One region of the Thermoanaerobacterium xylanolyticum LX-11 genome, then DNA from elsewhere that is predicted to be linked to it. Evidence: riboswitches for the same ligand, from Rfam matches in the RefSeq annotation. Region 1 holds a riboswitch; the other holds the start of a gene.
What was found. Region 1 has a riboswitch for fluoride ahead of THEXY_RS03130 (hypothetical protein). Riboswitches for the same ligand answer to the same signal wherever they lie in the genome.
Positions count from the first base shown of each region.

Region 2: another riboswitch for fluoride. It lies ahead of crcB (fluoride efflux transporter CrcB); the one in region 1 lies ahead of THEXY_RS03130 (hypothetical protein).

Region 1 covers NC_015555.1:628,891-633,332, reverse strand. The annotation lists gene polX (DNA polymerase/3'-5' exonuclease PolX) at 1-477, opposite strand, end outside; gene THEXY_RS03140 (MFS transporter) at 609-1,796, opposite strand; gene THEXY_RS03135 (HEAT repeat domain-containing protein) at 1,809-2,204, opposite strand; gene THEXY_RS03130 (hypothetical protein) at 2,201-2,533, opposite strand; fluoride riboswitch at 2,610-2,670, opposite strand; gene THEXY_RS03125 (MFS transporter) at 2,695-3,882, opposite strand; gene eno (phosphopyruvate hydratase) at 4,017-4,442, opposite strand, start outside.
Region 2 covers NC_015555.1:54,395-58,836, reverse strand. The annotation lists gene THEXY_RS00285 (HD-GYP domain-containing protein) at 1-1,129, opposite strand, end outside; gene crcB (fluoride efflux transporter CrcB) at 1,172-1,543, opposite strand; gene crcB (fluoride efflux transporter CrcB) at 1,543-1,944, opposite strand; fluoride riboswitch at 2,001-2,061, opposite strand; gene recR (recombination mediator RecR) at 2,116-2,715, opposite strand; gene THEXY_RS00265 (YbaB/EbfC family nucleoid-associated protein) at 2,729-3,064, opposite strand; gene dnaX (DNA polymerase III subunit gamma/tau) at 3,134-4,442, opposite strand, start outside.

The DNA of each region.
Region 1 (4,442 bases):
CATAAATAGATGCTTACCACTAAACTGTTTTATAAATTGTATACCTTCAAGGATTTTTTTCTGTGTTTTTTCACCAAATCCAGGTAATTCAACAAGTCTATTTTCAATACAGGCATATTCCAATTCACCAACCGTCTTTATATCCAATTTGTCATACAATGTTTTTATCTTTTTAGGTCCAAGACCTGGTATTTTCAACATCTCAATTAAGCCTTCAGGTATCGATGCTTTAAGATTTTCATAGTATTCAAGTCTGCCTGTAGTAATAAGCTCTGTAAGCTTTTTATTAAGCGCATCACCTATACCCTTCACATCTTTTAATCTATCTTCTTTTATTAATTTCTCAATATCGTCGTCAAGAACTTCTATTGTACGGGCAGCATTATAATACGCTCTCGACTTAAAAGGATTTTCACCTTTTAATTCTAATAAAAGCCCTATTTCATTAAGTATATCGGTAACAGTTTTCTTATCCATACTCATCACATCTCTTTAATTTAATCTAAATAATTGCCGATATATTCTTAATATATTATATCATTTTTACTGTAAAACAAAAATAATAAAGTATGGTTCATGTGTAAACCATACTTTGATTTATAGTTTATTTACTTTTCTATTCTAAATATAGTTATAAAAATTACAGCTAATATTGAGCATCCAGCGCCAAAATAAAATGGAGCGGAAGGTGCAACTTTATCCCACAGATACCCAGCAATAAAACTGGCAGGCAGTGCAAGGATACCAATAGAAGCATTGTACAATCCAAAAGCTGTTCCTCTATTATTTTCATCTACAAGATGCGCAACAAGAGACTTTGCTACACCTTCAGTCGTAGAATAATAAATACCGTAAATTGCATATAAAATCCATATATGCCAAGGCACCCTGGCTAATGCAAATCCAAGATAAGTAACTGCATAAATTAACCATCCAATTTTGATTACATTAACCCTTCCAATCTTGTCAGACAGTATTCCGCTGGGCACAGACAGTAAAGCATAAAAAAGGTTAAACATGGCAATGATAATAGGTATCATGGCTGAACTTACGCCTACGTTACGAGCTCTTAATATCAAAAATGCATCACTGCTATTTCCAAGTGTAAATATTAGCATAACTATGAAAAACAACAAAAATTTTCCTTTGAATATAGTGAAATCAAATTTAAACGGTGTACTGACATTATCTCCTTTTCTTTCGACTACGAATAATCCAATAAGCAATATTGTAATAAAGCCAATAAGCCCTGCAACTAAAAATATTATCCTGTATTTCGTCTCATCTATGTATTTAGCAAGCAAAACCATTAACCCTGTTGTGATAAGTGGTCCAATAAATGAGCCTAACGTATCAAGCATTCTTTGAAATCCGAATGAATAGCCCATGTTTTTCATTTCAGATGACTTTGCAACAAGTGCATCTCTTGGAGCATCCTTTAAACCTTTACCAATGCCATCAGTAAAACGCAATCCAAACGTCATTGCTGCACCATTAGTCAATGATAGAAAAATTCTTCCTATTGCAGAAAATAAATATCCTATAAAGACGATTGATTTTCTCTTTCCAAGTTTGTCAGATATTATGCCAGAAACAATCCTCATAATACTGACAATCGTTGTTACGCTTCCCTCAATTAACCCTACGGTTTCTTTACTTAAACCTAATATCTGAGTGTAAAACGTTGGCAAAATAGGTTGTATCATATCCTGGCTTAAACCACCAAAAAAAGCCACCCATCCTAATGTCTTAATATTATTGACTGTACTCTTATTTTGTCTTTCTTTATTATCCATTTTATTATCCTCCTAATTAAATCTTGATTTAATTTTTTCTAAAGCAATTAAGGCGATGTTCTTTGATAAAACTGAAAAATTATCTATATTTTCTTTAATATAATTATATACATCTTTATCGCCTATTTCCCCTAATGCTGCTACAACAGCTTGTTCAATGTAGGGATCTCTTTCCTTTCTGTCCTTCTTAAGATACTCTATTAAAGTATTTTTAGCTTCTTTAATTTTTAGTTCACCAATAATCTTTGCTGCCATATACTGTACATTATAATCAGGATGATTTAACGCCGTAATAAGTTTTTTGCTATAATCATCATTTGTAATATTTTTAAAATCATACCCACATTTTTGACATTTTTCATCGCCAATATCAGCTATTTTAAAGCAGTTAGGACATATATACCTCATTCTTCATCAGTCCTTATGCCAGAAAGTCCTTTTAAATAATTGTTTTCTGCCTCATACCCTTTTAATTTAATATCCAGTGTTTGATTATCTCTTACTAGCTGGAAATATTTAAATCTCATAGCGGAATACTTTGATGCCAACATTATAAGCTGTTTTCTTATATCTTTATCATCAGGATTTTTTCGTTCCATCCAATACGCTTTAATACCCATCTCAAAAATAGCTCTGTAACAGTCTTCACTGCTGAAACCGTCCTTTTCCAAATCCTCTTTTAATTCTTTTATTTCTTCCATTTGTTCGTCACTTATTTCAAATGATACTTTCTTCATCACGATCATCCTTTCATATATCAACTATTTTTTATTATCATGCTCTATCCTTAAAGTAAAACAAAAATAGCTCCTACTAAATGTAGAAGCCATTAGCCATCAAAGCAATTAAGGTGAGCTTCATCACCATAATATTCTTTTAACTATATTATACCATAAATTTATCTGCTTGATCTAACAAATAACACATACCAAAAAAGCGCAATCATTTCGGCTATTATTGAATATAGAAATATAAAATTGATAGAATGAGCATATAAGTATCCGAAAATAGTACTTCCTAAAAACATAGAAAATCCTGTAACAGCACTGAATACACCAAACGCCTTGCCTCGCTCAGAAATATACGTAATATCGGTAATTACAGACCTCATCGTAGTTTCTTGCATACTTGTAATAAATCCCCATATAAGCATTGAAACGATAGCCAAAACTGGCATATTTGAAAAGACCATGAAAGTCATCAAAAAGGTCGATATTGGAAGCACTGCTAACGACAAAAAACCTTTCTTGTCATAAAATTTTCCAATGAATACTGCACTTACTCCATCTACCGCCATTGCTAATGCGTACAAAAGTGGAATAGCATCTTGGCTTAACACTTTATGACTCAAAAAATGATATGAAATAATCGGATAATTAGCAAATCCGAGCATTGCAAAAAATATAAAAAGCATGTAATATAAATACTGCCTTGAAAAGTTTTTATTCAACAAATCTACATTTTTAGATGCATTTTTTGTATTTTTCTCCAATTCTGCAGGATTAGTGACTTTGCTTCGAGCGTATATTACAAATATAACAGTAAGTATTGCTGGAATCCACATCAAAATAAAGCCCGTCTTATAACTACCAGCAAAAGATATAACAAAAGTAAAAATCAAAGGTCCTATAATACCACCAATTTGATCAAGCAACTCATGTAATCCAAAACCTAATCCAGTTCCTATTTTTTTACTTACATGTGATAAAATAGTATCTTTTCCTGGACTTCTTATTGCTTTTCCGGTTCGCTCCAATATTATTAACAGCGCTGCTATTGGCCATTTACCTGTAATAGCTAAAAGAGGTACAGAAATAAGCATTCCATATCCTAATATCGTCCAAAGCCATGGTTTTGATGTCTTATCTATAGCATATCCTACTGGTATTCTAATAGCAGACGCCAAAAATTCACCAATACCCGTAACAATGCCAACGATTAGTGCATTTGCACCTAACAACTTCAAATATGGACCATACACACTTCTTGCACCTTCATAAGTTATATCTCCAAATGCACTAACTATACCAAGTAGAAGTATAACACTAATTGCCACTTTTTTATCTTTATCATCAATTTTCATCATATCAAATCCTTTTTGCTGTGGTCCTTTTTTTATTGCTCTTCTCGCTAATTATTTTAATTAATAAATTAGACCAAAATGGCTAACAACAGTCATTAATTAATGATGCTGTTAGCCATCCTTTCTAAACTCTATAGTTATTTCCTTAAATTATAAAATATATCTTTTCCTTTAAATACAGCGCTATCTCCCAATAACTCTTCAATCCTTAAAAGCTGATTGTACTTAGCTATTCTTTCAGTCCTACATGGAGCACCGCTTTTTATCTGTCCAGCATTTACTGCTACTGCTACATCTGCCATTGTTGTATCTTCTGTTTCACCTGAGCGGTGGGAAATAACAGTAGTATAGTTAGCTTTCTGAGCCATTTGTATTGTATCCAATGTCTCTGATAAAGTGCCTATTTGATTCAACTTAATTAAAATAGAATTGGCAATATTTTTCTCTATACCCTCTTTAAATATCTCTGGATTTGTAACAAAAATATCATCACCTACTAATTGAATCTTGCCACCAAGCTGAGACGTAAGCAATGCCCATCCATCCCAATCATCCTCTGCAAG
Region 2 (4,442 bases), 570 kb from region 1:
CCTTATTTTGCTTGACCAATTTATAGATCACATCGATTGCTTCAATATGTGACACACCTTTTCTATAAGGTCTATCTTCTGTCAGTGCTTGGTATATATCGCAAACAGCCATAAGCCTTGAAATTCCATCAAGGTCTTCTCCAGTAAGTCCTTCTGGATACCCTGAGCCATCCAATTTCTCATGATGATTTGCAGCCCATTCAGCTATATCATCAATTCCTCCTATCTCACGTAGTATTATTTTAGTAAAGTATGTATGTGACTTTATCGTCATAAATTCTTTTTCGGTAAGCTTTCCTGGCTTGTCCAATATTTCATTTGGTATGGCCAACTTGCCCAAATCATGCAAAAGACCTGATATCTTAACCTTTTGAACTGTAATTTGATCGTATCCAGAAATTGTAGCTGCTTTATGAGCAATTTCAGAAATGCCTTTTGAATGGTTGTACGTAAAGTGGCTTTTGTTATCAATTATTTTTGAAAAAACTTCAGCGATATTCTCAAGAGCATCTATTCCGAGCACCATAATTTCATTTTTTATGTACGGTTTTAAGACATCAAACTGATTATAATTTTCATAATCCAGCCAAAACTTTTCTTGTTTCATTAGATCTTTAAACACACTTACCAATAGTGGATTAAACGCCTTTCCGGATTCTAAATCAAGCCATTTCTTTATGTTTTCCCTTGTATCGTACTCATTGAGTTTCTTGGATATAATGCTGTACCTTATGTCAAATTGATCTGCTAAATATATTATCTGTGCTTCTAAAGGAATGGAGTTTCCACTAAGATGGAAATACCCACTTCCATCCCAATTTTCATGATGATACTTGATGATTTCAGAAAACTCATCCCCTTTCGGCATTTCTTTTACAAATTCGCTTCCTTTTAACGAATGCTTCCATGTGCTATCATGGTTAATGTCCTCAACTATATCGCTTTTTCCTATATCGTGTAAAAAGGCAGAATAAAAGATCTTATATTCTTCGTCGTTTTTAACGCCAATATTTCGTGCCAGTCTTATGCCAACATAGGCAACTTTTCTCGCATGTCCAAAATTTCTTTTTTCCATCACATCTAATGATAGCGATAACGCTGAAAGCAATCTAAAATAGTCTAATATCAAAATCTCATACCTCCCTCCTTCTATACTTCTATAATACATTATTTAAAACAAACTTCCAATATAGTATCCTAAAAAAGCGCCAATAAGTCCAACAACGACAGTAACAGATGAATACAAAAATGCATGTATATAATGTTTTTTTCGAAAAAGATCTATTGTCTCATGAGAAAAGGTAGAATATGTAGTAAAAGCACCTATAAATCCTGTCATGATAAACAATTTTACATCATTATCAAATAGATGGATAAGCTTAGGACTTGATAAAAAACTTAATAATAAGGCACCTGTTACGTTTATGATAAATGTTTCTAATGGCACTACAAATTCCCTACTCTCTTTTATGTGTCTGGATATTTCATACCTTAATATTGCTCCCAAAACTCCTCCAAAGCCTACTAACAGCATATTTAGCATCAATTTTCTTCACGCCCTTTAATTATTTTTGCTGTCTTATCTCCTAACTCAAATCCCATAAAAGACATAATAAATCCTATAAGTATTGACAGAAGGACATACGTTACTGCAACTGCGATTCTCCCATTTCTCAGTAGATCCATAGTCTCTTTAGTGAACGTAGAAAATGTAGTGAAGGCACCTATAAATCCTGTCGTAATAGCAAGTCTTATATTGAAATTTATATTAAATTCTTCCAGGGTTAAATTTGAAATATAGCTCAGCAAAAATGACCCAAAAATATTTATAAAAAATGTCTCAATAGGAAATACAGTATGCAATATACTTTGATAATAAGTAGAAATTAAATATCTTAATATTGCCCCAAAAAAGCCGCCTACTCCTATATAGATGTATTCCATGAAAATCACCCTTCCATTTTCATTTTAAGTAATAAATATACTCCTATCAGGTAGTATACCCAATAGGAGCCATTAGCATCATCGCATTTAATGGTGAGCTCCTTCACCAGTCTTAATTATATTATAATCCAAACAAATTTTATGTCAAATTAATTTTCAGTAAACTTTAATTTACATTTCCCTTCTGCCTTCTAAAGCTCTGGACAGTGTTACAGAATCTGTGTATTCGAGGTCACCGCCTACTGGTACACCGTGTGCAATTCTTGTTACCTTTATTCCAAAAGGTTTTATCAGCTTTGCAATGTACATGGCAGTTGCCTCGCCTTCTATATCTGGATTTGTAGCTAATATTATTTCATTGATTTCAGCATCTTTTATCCTCTCCAACAGCTCTTTTATCTTTATATCCTCTGGCCCTATTCCATCCATAGGCGATATTGCACCGTGAAGTACATGGTATAATCCTCGATATTCCCTCGTCTTTTCCATCGCTACTACGTCTTTAGGATCGGAAACTACACATATGGTATGTGTATCCCTCGTCTCGTCACTGCATATACTGCAAAGCTCACTGTCAGTAAAGTTATAGCACTTTTTACAGTATCTTAAATTGTTCTTTGCTTCTAAAATAGCATTAGACAAATTGACAACATCATCTAAAGGCATATCTAAGATGTAAAACGCCAGTCTCTGAGCTGTCTTGCGTCCAATGCCGGGGAGTCTTGATAATTCATCAATAAGCCTTGACAATGACCTCGAATATACGTTCATTAATTAACTCACCTCAGAACAAGCCAGGTATGTTGAAACCTCCTGTTATTTTTCCCATCTCTTCTGCAATCATCTTTTCAGCACTTCTTAAAGCTTGATTTACTGCAGCCAATACAAGATCCTCCAGCATCTCTACATCGTCTTTGTCAACGACATCCGGATCGATCTTTATACTTATAAGTTCCTTTCTGCCATTTGCCACTACCTTTACAGCTCCACCGCCTGCAGACTCCTCAACCGTCTTGTTTTCAAGCTCCTCCTGCATTTTCTTCATTTGCTCCTGCATCTGCTGCGCTTGCTTTATCATGTTGTTCATGTTAAAACCGCCAGGAAATCCTCCTTTAGCCATCCAAATACCTCCTAATTAATTTTGTATTCTCTCTTATTTATATGCTAATTTTGACTTAGTAGTGATTAATCAATCTATTATTTCTACATCGCCAAAATATTTTTTTACTGCCTCAATTAACTGTTCATCTTCATTTTTTTCTTCTATAGCAAAAACTATGTTGTAATCATTACCTGTCAGTCTTTTAATAACATCTTTGATGTAATCTTTATTTTCGATTTTATTAAGTTCTTCTTTATAAAACACATGCTCCTTTGGATATTCTATCACAAAATTGCCATCTTTCAAATACGGTTTGCCTAAGCTTAAAAAAGAAAAAATCATCGGCCTGTCTTTCATTATCATACTTAACAGTTTTTTGAAAACTTCATTTACATTTATCTCAATGTTCTTATCTACTTTATCAACTATATCATCAGTTTTTTTCGCTTCTTTTTTTATCACTACATCATCAAAAACCCCTTCAGATTTTAAAGTTTTATCATTAGCGACAATATCCTTCTCTACAAACGGCATCATCTTACCGCTTTTAATCACATTCTCCAACTTATTTAGTCTATCTAATATGCTGTCTATATCAGGTGAGATTTCCGGATTTATAAGCTTAAGCAATGTTATCTCCAGCATTATTCTGGGAGATTGAGCATATCTTATTTTCCCCTGAAGATCTATCAATTTCTCTAACGCATTTGATAAAAACGCCATATCAAATAAAGATGCCTTCTCGATTACATCATTTATCTCTGTTTCTAATATCTCTTCTGACTCATCACCACATGTTTTGTATACAATCACATCTCTCAAAAAAGATAACAGAGCTTTCACCAAATTATTTACGTCTATGCCGTAAAGCATCAACTTATCTATCTGTTTTATGATTTCTTTTCCATCTCTATCGTTTAAACTATTCACTAAAGCAAACAACGTATCATCATTTACAGTGCCGAGTATATCGCACACATCATCATACGTTAAAACATCGCTGTATGAAGCACACTGCTCAAGTATGCTTATAGCATCCCTCATAGAACCATTTCCATGCTTGGCAATCAGTGCAATTGCTTTACCGTCTATATTTATTTGGCTGTCTTCAGCTATTTTCTTTATATTCTGTGAAATGACTTTCGATGATATCCTTTTAAAGTCAAACCTTTGACACCTTGACAAAATAGTTGCAGGTATCTTGTTTGGCTCAGTTGTAGCTAAAATAAATATCGCATGCTGTGGAGGCTCTTCAAGTGTTTTTAAAAGGGCATTAAAGGCACTGCCAGATAGCATATGGACTTCATCTATAATGTACACCTTGTACTTACATGAAGATGGAGCATATATGATGTTGTCCCTCAATTCTCTCACATCATCAACGCTGTTATTCGAC